Regions from separate parts of the Janthinobacterium sp. HH104 genome, predicted to be linked through region 1. Evidence: riboswitches for the same ligand, from Rfam matches in the RefSeq annotation. Region 1 holds a riboswitch; the other holds the start of a gene.

Region 1 (5,692 bases):
GTGACGGAAGCGGCCGGGCGTTTGCAGACGCGGGGCTTCATCAGCTACCGACGTGGCCATATTTCCGTGCTGGACCGCGCCGGTCTCGAAGGCCATGTGTGCGAATGCTATGGCGTGGTGAAGAAGGAATTCACGCGCCTGCTGTCGGATGTGCGCCAGCGCCAGACGCGCTGAACACCGCATCTTCTCTTTTATCGTTGTCACAGTCCGGGCTACCCCATGCAATCTGTTGAAAACATTCCCCCGCGCGCACCATCGCGCTGGCCCATGGCGCTGGCGTTTTCGTTCAGTGCCATCGTGCTGCTGGCCATCGGCCTGCTGGCCTGGCGCGCGCCGTTTGAAACGGCCTGCGTCATCGACGCGCTGGTCTTCTTGCTGCTGATGCTGCTCGTGGCGCTGTACCGCCGCACCCTGGCGGCCAGCCTGCCGCGCCAGCTGCTCAAGGCGGGCGCCTTGCAGGATGCGATTTTCAACAGCGCCAATTTCTCGTGCATCGCCACCGATGCGCAGGGCGTGATCCAGATTTTCAACGTGGGCGCCGAACGCATGCTGGGCTATGCGGCGAGCGACGTGGTCGACAAGCTGACGCCGGCCGGTATTTCTGATGCGCAGGAAATCGTTGCGCGCGCCGCCGCCCTCAGTGCCGAACTCGACACCGTCATCACGCCTGGCGTGGAAGCGCTCGTGTTCAAGGCCACGCGCGGCATCGAAGACATCTATGAACTGACCTACATCCGCAAGGATGGCAGCCGTTTCCCCGCCATCGTCTCCGTGACGGCCTTGCGCGATGCGCAAAGCAAGGTCATCGGTTACTTGCTGATCGGCACGGACAACACGGCTCGCAAGCAGGTCGAGGCGGAACAGGCCTTGCTGGACCAGCGCCTGCAGGAGCAGCAGGCGTACACGCGCTCGCTGGTCGAGACCAACAATGCGGAGTTGAAGAAGGCGCGCCAGGTGGCGGAAAAGGCCAACCGCGCCAAGTCCGAATTTCTGTCGAGCATGAGCCACGAATTGCGCACGCCGCTGAATGCCGTGCTGGGCTTTGCGCAGCTGATGGCCTCCGACGTGCCGCCGCCCACCGTGCCGCAGCAGCGCTCGATCGAACAAATCCTCAAGGGTGGCTGGTATCTGCTGCGCCTGATCAATGAAATCCTCGACCTGGCCATGATCGAATCGGGCAAGGTCACCTTGTCGCAGGAAGCGATGTCGCTGCTCGACGTGCTGCAGGATTGCCAGGCGATGATCGCGCCGCAGGCGGAAAAGCGCGGCATCCGCATGCATTTCCCCCGCTGCGGCCAGGCATTTTATGTGCATGCGGACCGCACGCGCGTGAAACAGGTGATGGTCAACCTGCTGTCGAACGCCATCAAGTACAACCAGGGCGGCGGCGCCGTCACCGTCGAATGCAGCCGGCATGGCGAGCGTGTGCGCGTGAGCGTGCGCGACAGCGGCGCCGGTCTCGATGCGGGCCAGGTGGCCCAGCTGTTCCAGCCCTTCAACCGCCTGGGCCAGGAAAACAGCACGGAGGAGGGTACGGGCATCGGCCTCGTCGTCACCAAGCAACTGGTCGAATTGATGGGCGGCACCATTGGCGTCGACAGCACGGTCGGCGTGGGCACCACGTTCTGGTTCGAGCTGGCCGCCAGCAGCGCGCCGGCACTGGTGCTGGGCGACGGCGACGCGCTGCCGCAGGTGCAGGAGCCGCAGGAAAGCCAGCGCACCTTGCTGTACGTGGAAGACAATCCCGCCAACCTGGCGCTGGTGGAGCAATTGATCGCCCGCCGCAGCGATTTGAAGCTGCTGACCGCCATCGATGCGCACCTGGGCATCGACCTGGCGCGCACGTATCAGCCGGACGTCATCTTGATGGACATCAACCTGCCCGGCATCAGCGGTTTCGGCGCCCTGCATATCCTGCACGACGACCCGCTGACGAGCCATATTCCCGTGATGGCCCTGTCGGCCAACGCCGTGCCGCGCGACATCGAGAAGGGCCTGGAAGCGGGCTTCTTCCGCTACCTGACCAAGCCGATCAAGGTCGTCGAATTCATGGATGCGCTCGACGTGGCCCTGCACCATGCGGCCGCGCACGGCCTGGCCGACGACATTCACGCAGTACGCTAATTCAGCATTTATTTTTAGGAATACCGCCATGCTTCAAGCCACCGAGATCCTGAACGCCAGCATCCTCATCGTCGATGACCAGGAGGCCAATGTCATGCTGCTGGAACAGGTGCTGCGCAATGCCGGTTATACGCGCATCACGTCCACCATGGACCCGCAAGCCGTGCGCGCGCTGCACCAGCAGCACCGCTACGACCTGATCCTGCTCGACTTGCAGATGCCGGAAATGGATGGCTTCGAGGTCATGGAAGGCTTGCGCGACATCGAGGCGGGCAGCTATCTGCCCGTGCTGGTGATCACGGCCCAGCCCGGCCACAAGCTGCGCGCGCTGCAAGCGGGCGCCAAGGACTTCGTCAGCAAGCCGTTCGACCTGGTGGAAGTCAAGACGCGCATCCACAACATGCTCGAAGTGCGCCTGCTGTACCAGAAGCTGGCCGAATACAACAAGTCGCTCGAGCAGATGGTGGAAGAGCGCACGGCGGAGCTGCGCGAAAGCGAAGCGCGCTTCCAGCGCTTCACGGAACTGTCGTCCGACTGGTACTGGGAACAGGATGCGCAGGGAAACCTGACGCGCTTTTCCGGTCCCGTGGCTGAAATGCTGGGCATCGGCAGCGAGCAAGAGCCGCAGCGCTGGAATGCCACCGAGCGCGCCTTGCTCGACGCAAAAATTGCCGCGCGCGAACCGTTTCTCGATTTCATCTACAGCCGCGCCAATCTCGACGGCAGCACGCAGTACCTGCAAGTGAGCGGCGAACCGATGTTCGACAATGGCAGCCGCTTCATCGGCTACCGCGGCATCGGCCTCGATGTCACGGAGCGCCATCGCATTGCCTGATTTATACTGGGTGCTATCGATACTGACCAGGAAAAATCATGACTGACAAATCAACGCCGCAATACTGGTTCCCCGCCAAGACCTATGGCTGGGGCTGGGGCTTGCCCATCACGTGGCAGGGCTGGCTGGTGTTCCTGGCCGCGCTGGCGCTGTTCGCCTGCGGCGCTTTCCTGTTCCCGCCGCAGACCATGCTCGTGGGCTACATCGTCTATGAAGTGGCCATCGTTGCCGTGCTCATTTTCATCTGCCAGCTGAAGGGTGAACCGACCAGCTGGCGCTGGGGTAAGAAGAAGTAGAGCGATGTACAAAGACGACACCTGCAAGAAATCATCTGGCCGCGCGGCGTGAACCGCGTATAATTGGCTCGCTGCCGCAAGGCGGCAAACGCTAGGGGTCCTGCCTTTCGCTGTGGAAACACAGTGCAAGCGCGGGTGAGAAATACCCTCCGAACCTGATCTGGATAATGCCAGCGAAGGGAAGCTTTAGGATGAACGCACCCCGCTTTTCCGCGTGCGCGCAGCCGAACCTCCTTAGCTGGCTCCAGGCTTAAAAATAGTCTAGCCAAGGAGCCAAAATGAACGCCAACCCGAAATTCCTCTCCGCCACCGCCACGGTCGACGAAGCCGCCATCGCGCCACTGCCCAATTCGCGCAAGATCTATGTTGAAGGCAGCCGCCCCGACATCCGCGTGCCCATGCGCGAGATCAGCCAGTCCGACACGGAAGCGTCGTTCGGCGGCGAAAAGAACCCGCCGATCTACGTCTACGACACTTCCGGCCCGTACACGGACCCGGACGTGCAGATCGACATCCGCTCGGGCCTCGACACGCCGCGCCTGCCGTGGATCGTCGAACGTGCCGATACGGAAGAATTGCCGGGCCCGACCTCCGACTACGGCATCGCCCGCCTGGCGGACCCGAAGCTGGCCGAGCTGCGTTTCAACCTGCACCGCAAGCCGCGCCGCGCCATCGCCGGCAAGAACGTGACGCAAATGCACTACGCGCGCCAGGGCATCATCACGCCGGAAATGGAATTCGTGGCCATCCGCGAAAACATGCGCCGCCAGGAATATTTGCGTGAGCTGAAAGCGTCCGGTCCCATGGGCGAGCGCCTAGCCGACCTGATGGGCCGCCAGCATCCGGGCCAGTCGTTTGGCGCCAGCATCCCGGCCGAGATCACGCCGGAATTCGTGCGCGAGGAAATTGCCCGCGGCCGCGCCATCATCCCCGCCAACATCAACCATCCGGAAGTCGAGCCGATGATTATCGGCCGCAATTTCCTCGTGAAAATCAACGCGAATATTGGCAACTCGGCCGTCACCTCGTCGATCGGCGAGGAAGTGGAAAAGATGACCTGGGCCATCCGCTGGGGCGGCGATAACGTGATGGATCTGTCGACCGGCAAGCACATCCACGAGACGCGCGAATGGATCGTGCGCAACAGCCCCGTGCCGATCGGCACCGTGCCCATCTACCAGGCACTGGAAAAGGTCAATGGCAAGGCCGAAGATTTAACTTGGGAAATCTTCCGCGACACCCTGATCGAGCAGGCCGAGCAGGGCGTCGATTACTTCACCATCCACGCGGGCGTGCTGCTGCGCTATGTGCCGATGACAGCCAAGCGCCTGACGGGCATCGTCTCGCGCGGCGGCTCCATCATGGCGAAATGGTGTCTGGCACACCACCAGGAATCATTCCTGTACACGCATTTCGAAGAGATTTGCGAAATCATGAAAGCGTACGACGTGTCGTTCTCGCTGGGCGACGGCTTGCGTCCCGGCTCCATCTACGATGCCAACGACGAGGCGCAGCTGGGCGAACTGAAAACCCTGGGTGAGCTGACGCAAGTCGCCTGGAAGCACGACGTGCAAGTGATGATCGAGGGGCCTGGCCACGTACCGATGCAGCTGATCAAGGAAAACATGGACTTGCAGCTGGAACAGTGCGGCGAAGCGCCGTTCTATACCTTGGGGCCATTGACGACCGATATCGCGCCCGGCTACGACCACATCACGTCCGGCATTGGCGCTGCCATGATCGGCTGGTATGGCACGGCCATGTTGTGCTACGTGACGCCGAAGGAACACCTGGGCCTGCCCAACAAGGCGGACGTCAAGGACGGCATCATCACGTACAAGATTGCGGCGCACGCGGCCGACCTGGCCAAGGGCCATCCGGGCGTGCAAATCCGCGACAACGCGCTGTCGAAAGCCCGCTTTGAATTCCGCTGGGATGACCAGTTCAACATCGGCCTGGACCCGGACAAGGCGCGTGAATTCCACGATGAAACCCTGCCCAAGGATTCGGCCAAGGTGGCGCATTTCTGCTCCATGTGCGGCCCCCATTTCTGCTCGATGAAGATCACGCAGGAAGTGCGCGAATACGCGGCCGGCATGGGCATCGCGGAAGACAAGGCGCTCAAGCAGGGCATGGAAATCAAGGCCATCGAATTCATCAAGAACGGCGCCGAGCTGTACCGCAAAGTCTGAGGGAGAGCGTGATGCCTGCATTCATCAACATCACGCTCAACGGCGCACCGCACCAGGTGCCGCCGGGGCAAACCCTGGACCAACTGATCGCCGCGCTGTCGCTGGAAAACCAGGCGCTGGCGCTGGCCGTCAACCGCAATGTCGTGCCGCGCAAGGCGTGGCAGGGGCAGGTCTTGCAAACCCAGGATCAAGTGGAAATAGTCCGCGCCATCGGCGGCGGCTGAACTAAGGAAAAAGCAATGAAC
Region 2 (5,692 bases), on a different contig from region 1:
GCGTGCTGCTGCGCCACGGCGCCGAATTACAGGTGCGCAACCGCGAAGGCGGCGGCCTGGCGTTTCAAATCAGCTTGCCAGCGGCGTAAAAATAATCGCGCCAGCGGTGCGGGCGATGTAGGTCGGATTAGCGGGAACCGCGTAATCCGACCTACGCTGCGCCAACATCACCGCCACCCAGCAGCAATCAAGCCGACGCCTGCTCCTGCGCCAGCAATTTACTCATCAACAATTCCGTCGCCCCGTAGCCGTACAAGGAATCGCTTTCCATGCCCGGCGTATCGAAGGGAATCGATTCCTCGCGGTTCAGCTTGGCAGGATCGGCATCCGCATAGCTGGCGCGCCAGGCGCGCTGCAAGGATTCGTTGCGGCGGATAAAGGCCGGCATGGGCCAGTCGTCACGGTTCCAGTGGGGACTGTCGCCCAGCAGAGGCCAGCGCTCGTTGAGCAGGGCCATGTCGCCCGTGCGCAGACGGCGCACGGCCTGTTCCGGCCGCAAGCCTTCCAGCTCGTCCAGCGTGGGCAAGCTGTCGCGCTTCGGCCCGAACATATACGCCAACATGATGCGCCCGGCAGGCGCCCTGCGCGCCACCACGCCGACGGCATAACCGCCGCCCGGCAGGGGCACGGCAAACCAGCTGCCTTCTCGGTATGGTAATGATTTCATTTCTAAAAGCCCCCTGGAATACACCGGACAGCCGCGGCTGTCCGGCGTTAAATTTAATTAGGGGCACAGTCTACGCGAAGCGATGCGAAAGTGGCGCATGGTACGCTACAACAACAAACCAATAGTTACAATATTTTCTCGTCATAGTGATACTGGGCAACAATCGGCCCCGCCTTGAACAGCGCCTCCTTCATGGCCGTGTCCAGGCGCGCATCGCGGCGGCGCATCCATTCGAGCAGCATGGCCGCTTCCTTGCGGCTCGTGTCGCCCGCATGCGCGAGCACGCGGCGCAGTTCCGGGTCCGTGCACGCCTCGAAACGCTGGCTGTTCAAGTCCAGCGCCTGCAGCGCGGCGATGGTGGCGCCGATGGCGCGGTGCATGTCGAGCGCGGTGGCCGGCAGGCCGGATTCTTCCAGTGGGACGGTGGTCATGCGCATTCCTTTTCGCGTGGTGGTGACATCGGCTGCATTCTCCACCGCGCGGGCGAAAAGCTCAAGCGTCCACGACACGTTTCCACCCGTTCGGCCATAATCATGGCTCAGCAACAGCCTAAACCCCAGCGGCAGGAGCCCCATGTTCAATTTCGACTTTTACAATCCGACGCAAATCCTCTTCGGCCAGGGCCAGATCGCCGCCATCACGGCACTGATCCCGCCCCAGGCCAGAGTGCTCATGACGTATGGCGGCGGCAGCATCAAGCAGAACGGCGTCTACGATAAAGTCAAGGCGGCGCTGGCCGGCCATACGATGATCGAGTTTGCCGGCATCGAACCCAATCCCAGCTATGAAACGCTGATGCAGGCCGTGGCCCTCGTGAAAAGCGAGCGCATCGATTTCCTGCTGGCCGTCGGCGGCGGCTCCGTGGTCGATGGCACCAAGTTCATCGCCGCCGCCGCCCTGCATGAGGGTGAGGCGTGGGACATCCTGGCCAAGGGCGGCAAGATCGTCGAGGCCGCCCTGCCCTTCGGCACTGTCTTGACGTTACCGGCCACGGGGTCCGAAATGAATGGCTCGGCCGTGATCACGCGCAAGGCCACGCAGGAAAAACGCTCGTTCATGAGCCGCAAGGTGTATCCGAAATTCTCCGTGCTGGACCCGTCGAAAACGTTCACTTTGCCGCTGCGCCAGGTGGGCAATGGCGTCGTCGACGCGTTCGCGCATGTGATGGAGCAATACCTGACCTACCCTGTGAACGCCTCCGTGCAGGACCGCTTTGCCGAAGGCATCCTGCTGACCCTGATCGAGGAAGGCCCGAAGGCCCTGTCGCATCCGGATGACTACGACGTGCGCGCCAACGTGATGTGGAGCGCCACCCTGGCCTTGAACGGCCTGATCGGCGTGGGCGTGCCGCAGGACTGGTCCACGCACGCCATCGGCCACGAATTGACGGCCTTGTACGAGCTCGATCATGCGCAAACCTTGGCCATCATCCTGCCCAGCATGCTGCGCGTGCGCAAGCAAGCCAAGCGCGCCAAGCTGCTGCAGTACGCGGCCCGCGTCTGGGGCCTGGACGGCGGCGACGAAGATGGCCGCATCGAGGCGGCCATCGCGCGCACGGAATTCTTCTTCCGCCACATGGGCGTCAAGACGCGCCTGGCCGACTACGGCCTGAACCATGCGAGCGTGGATGCAGTCGTGTCCGCCCTGGAAGCGCACGGCATGACGGCGCTGGGCGAACAGCGTGAAGTCACGCCCGCCATCAGCCGCAAGGTGCTGGAACTGAGTTTGTAGTTTCAACCGACACTGTTGTAAAACGGTCAGCCAGCGGGACAGCTGGCCGTGCTTCATGCTAAGCTGTCGTTTCGCTAGGGGTCCTGGAGCAGTCATCCGGGTGAGAGATACCCTTCGTACCTGATCTGGATAATGCCAGCGAAGGAAAGCGCAAAGTACCTTCCCTCCTTTGATAGCTCCTGCGTTGGCGCCAGCCGAACAAGCAGCCTGCCGTGCTCTTTACAGAGACGGCTTGAACCACGAGCAATCTATGTCCACACCGAATTTATCCGTTTCTGTTTTGACCCTGGCGATCCTGCACGCGTTTGCCGCACCGGCCTTTGCCGCGAATGACGCCGCCGAAACCGCCGACCCGCAGGCCCAGAGCATGGCCGAAGTCGTCGTCACGGCCAGCAAGGCGCCGGCCGCCAAGCGCGCCTCCGTGGGCGGCTTTTCCGACGCGCCGCTGCTGCAGACGCCGGCGTCCGTCACCGTCATTTCGCAGAAAGACATGCAGGACTTACAGATCCGCAATCTCAGCGATGCCGTCAAGCTCGACGCCAGCATCAACGACGCCTACAACGCCGTCGGCTATGCGGAACAGTTTTCCATCCGCGGCTTCAAGCTCGACAACAATTCCAGCTACCGCAAGGATGGCGTGGCCATTCCTGGCGACACGCAAATTCCGCTGGAAAACAAGGAACGCATCGAAGTACTGAAGGGCCTGGCCGGCTTGCAGGCAGGCGTGGCCGCGCCGGGCGGCGTGATCGACTTCATCGTCAAGCGCCCCACCGCCGCACCGCTGCGCAGCGTCACCGTCGAAACGCGCGAGCGCGGCACCCTGTATGGCGCCGTCGACCTGGGCGGCCGCCTGGAAGACACGCGCTTCGGCTACCGGGTCAACGTGGCGACCGAGCGCCTGCGCTCCTACATCAAGGGCGCGGACGGCAACCGCAAGTTCATTTCCGGCGCCTTCGACTGGCAGATTTCGCCGCAAGCGCTGCTGCAGATCGATGCCGACTACCAGGACAAGGCGCAGGCGACGGCGCCCGGCTTCCAGCTGCTGAATAACACGACCTTGCCGACCGGCATCAGCGCCGACGCCATGCTCAACCTGCAGCCGTGGACGCGCCCCGTGGAAACCGTCACCAGCAATATCGGCCTGCGCTTCCAGTACGCGTTCAATGACGACTGGCGCGCCACCTTATCGGCCAACCAGCACTCGTTCAAGCGCGACGACTACACGGCCTTCCCTTACGGCTGCAGCGGGCAAGAGCTGTACCCCGGCTTTTGCGGCAATGGCGACTACGACGTGTATGACTACCGCAGCCTGGGCGAGACGAAAAAGCCGCTGAGCGCGCAAGCCATGATCCAGGGCAAGTTCGCCACCGGTCCCCTGCGCCATGAATTCACGGCCGGCGTCTCGACCTTCCGCCGCAAGGACCGCGCGGGCCTGTACGTGTACGACTGGGCTGGCGTAAGCAACATCTACCACCCGCAGATCGTCGACATGTCGACCGGTGTGCAAGGCCCCGTGCGCCTGGTGCGCAAGGACACGGAAAACTCCGTCTTCGTGCAGGATATCGTCAGCCTGGCGCCGAACTGGAAGCTGCATGGCGGCTTGCGCCATATCGACGTCGACGGCTACCAGTATGTACTGAAGGCCGACAAGGAAATCCGCGCCAAGCACGATTTCCTGCTCCCGAACGTCTCGCTCGTCTACACCCCGCTCGACAATATCTCCGTGTATGCGGCCTATTCGCAAGGCATGGAACATGGCGGCACGGCCGACCGCAAGGCGATGAATGCCAACGAGGAACTCACGCCCAGCCGCTCCAAGCAGATCGAACTTGGCGCGAAGATGGATGTGACGCCGGACTTCATGGTGGCGGCCAGCCTGTTCCAGATCCGCAAGGGCCTGGAATTCCAGAATGCCGCCGGCTACTTCGTGCGCGAAGGCCAGGCACAGCATCGTGGACTGGAATTGTCGGCCCAGGGCAAGGCATCGTCCAACCTGAGCTTGGGCGCCTCCGTGACGGCCCTGAACAGCCAGCAGTCAGGCACGGGCAATGCCGCCCTCGATGGCAAGCGCGTGCCCAACGTGCCGGCCTTCAAGGCAGCCGTGCATGCGGACTACGCCGTGCAACAGGTGGCGGGCTTGAGCGTCAATGGCAGCTGGGAGTTTGCTAGCAAGAAAGCGTTCGAGTACAACAACACGACCTTCGTGCCGTCGTACAACGTATTCAACCTGGGCGCCGCCTGGGCCACGCGCATCGCCGGCACGCACGCCGTGCTGCGCGCCAGCGTCAACAACGTGGCCGACAAGTTCTACTGGCGCGACGTGACGCCGGAATCAGACGGCTACCTGTATCCGGGCGCCAGCCGCACGTTTAAAGTGTCAGCGCAGTTCGACTTTTAATTGAGGGAAATGGCAGGCGCTGCAGCTAGCGCCTGCTGCAGCAAAGGCGCCGCCTGTTCCAGGCGCGCCTCCAGGCTGTCGTGCAGCGCGTGGTAGACGATGCCGCGCGCGTCGAGCTCGTCGAGCAGGTAGCGGTAGATCAGTTGGCGCACGGCTTCGGACTCGCGCTGCAAACCGTCGGCCACCCACGGGCTGTCGGGTGCCGTCACCAGGGTCAGATCGTACTGCGTGGCATCGGCCAGCGCCGCCAGCTGTGCATCGGCGCCATGGAAATAATGACGGCTGTAGACGACCGTCATCAGCGGCGTCGTGTCGCAAAACAGGAAGTTGCGCGCTTGCGCGGCGGCTGCCGCCTCGCGTTCGACTTGAGTGCGCGCAATGCCATACTGATCGGCCGCGACGGGCACCCTGCCCTGCGCTTCGACAAATTCTCGTAAATACTCGGGCACCCAGACGGTGCCGTAGCGCTCGGCCAGGGCAGCCGCCAAGGTCGACTTGCCCGACGATTCCGCGCCCAGGATCGCCACGCGCACACAGTGTCCCATCACTTGAGTACCATCGCATCGGGCGCGGACGGCGCCGACTTTCTCCACGCCAGCAAGCCAATGATGGCCATCACGACGAAGAACGCATACAGCACGGCCGTCAGGGTCAGGCCCTTGTGCAGGTACAGCCACACGTACAGCACGTCGACGATGATCCAGGCGATCCAGTTTTCCAGCTTCTTGCGCGACAGCAGGAATTGGCCCACCAGGCTGCCTGCCGTGAGGAAACCGTCCGCGTGCGGCACGTCCGTATCCGTCGTCGTCAGCAGCCAGGCGATCAGCAGGAAGCCGACCAGCCAGCCCGCGGCGCAGGCTAGCCAGCCGCGTCCATCAAGGCGCGTCACGGGCAAG

The links. A riboswitch is a leader RNA that binds a small molecule or an ion and turns the genes downstream of it on or off. The one in region 1 is predicted to bind thiamine pyrophosphate.
Region 2: it holds a riboswitch for thiamine pyrophosphate, as region 1 does, so the genes downstream of both, JAB6_RS07710 (TonB-dependent siderophore receptor) here and thiC (phosphomethylpyrimidine synthase ThiC) in region 1, are expected to answer to the same signal.

What each region holds. Positions count from the first base shown of each region.
Region 1 is NZ_LRIB01000058.1:160,999-166,690, reverse strand. It holds gene JAB6_RS26910 (Crp/Fnr family transcriptional regulator) at 1-174, shown strand, start outside; gene JAB6_RS26905 (ATP-binding protein) at 220-2,124, shown strand; gene JAB6_RS26900 (response regulator) at 2,153-2,959, shown strand; gene JAB6_RS26895 (hypothetical protein) at 2,998-3,255, shown strand; TPP riboswitch at 3,339-3,454, shown strand; gene thiC (phosphomethylpyrimidine synthase ThiC) at 3,534-5,447, shown strand; gene thiS (sulfur carrier protein ThiS) at 5,459-5,671, shown strand; gene JAB6_RS26880 (thiazole synthase) at 5,687-5,692, shown strand, end outside.
Region 2 is NZ_LRIB01000023.1:103,491-109,182, forward strand. It holds gene JAB6_RS07690 (sensor histidine kinase) at 1-89, shown strand, start outside; gene JAB6_RS07695 (Imm26 family immunity protein) at 188-667, opposite strand; gene JAB6_RS07700 (hypothetical protein) at 793-1,098, opposite strand; gene JAB6_RS07705 (iron-containing alcohol dehydrogenase) at 1,241-2,398, shown strand; TPP riboswitch at 2,465-2,562, shown strand; gene JAB6_RS07710 (TonB-dependent siderophore receptor) at 2,649-4,796, shown strand; gene JAB6_RS07715 (AAA family ATPase) at 4,793-5,341, opposite strand; gene pnuC (nicotinamide riboside transporter PnuC) at 5,341-5,692, opposite strand, start outside.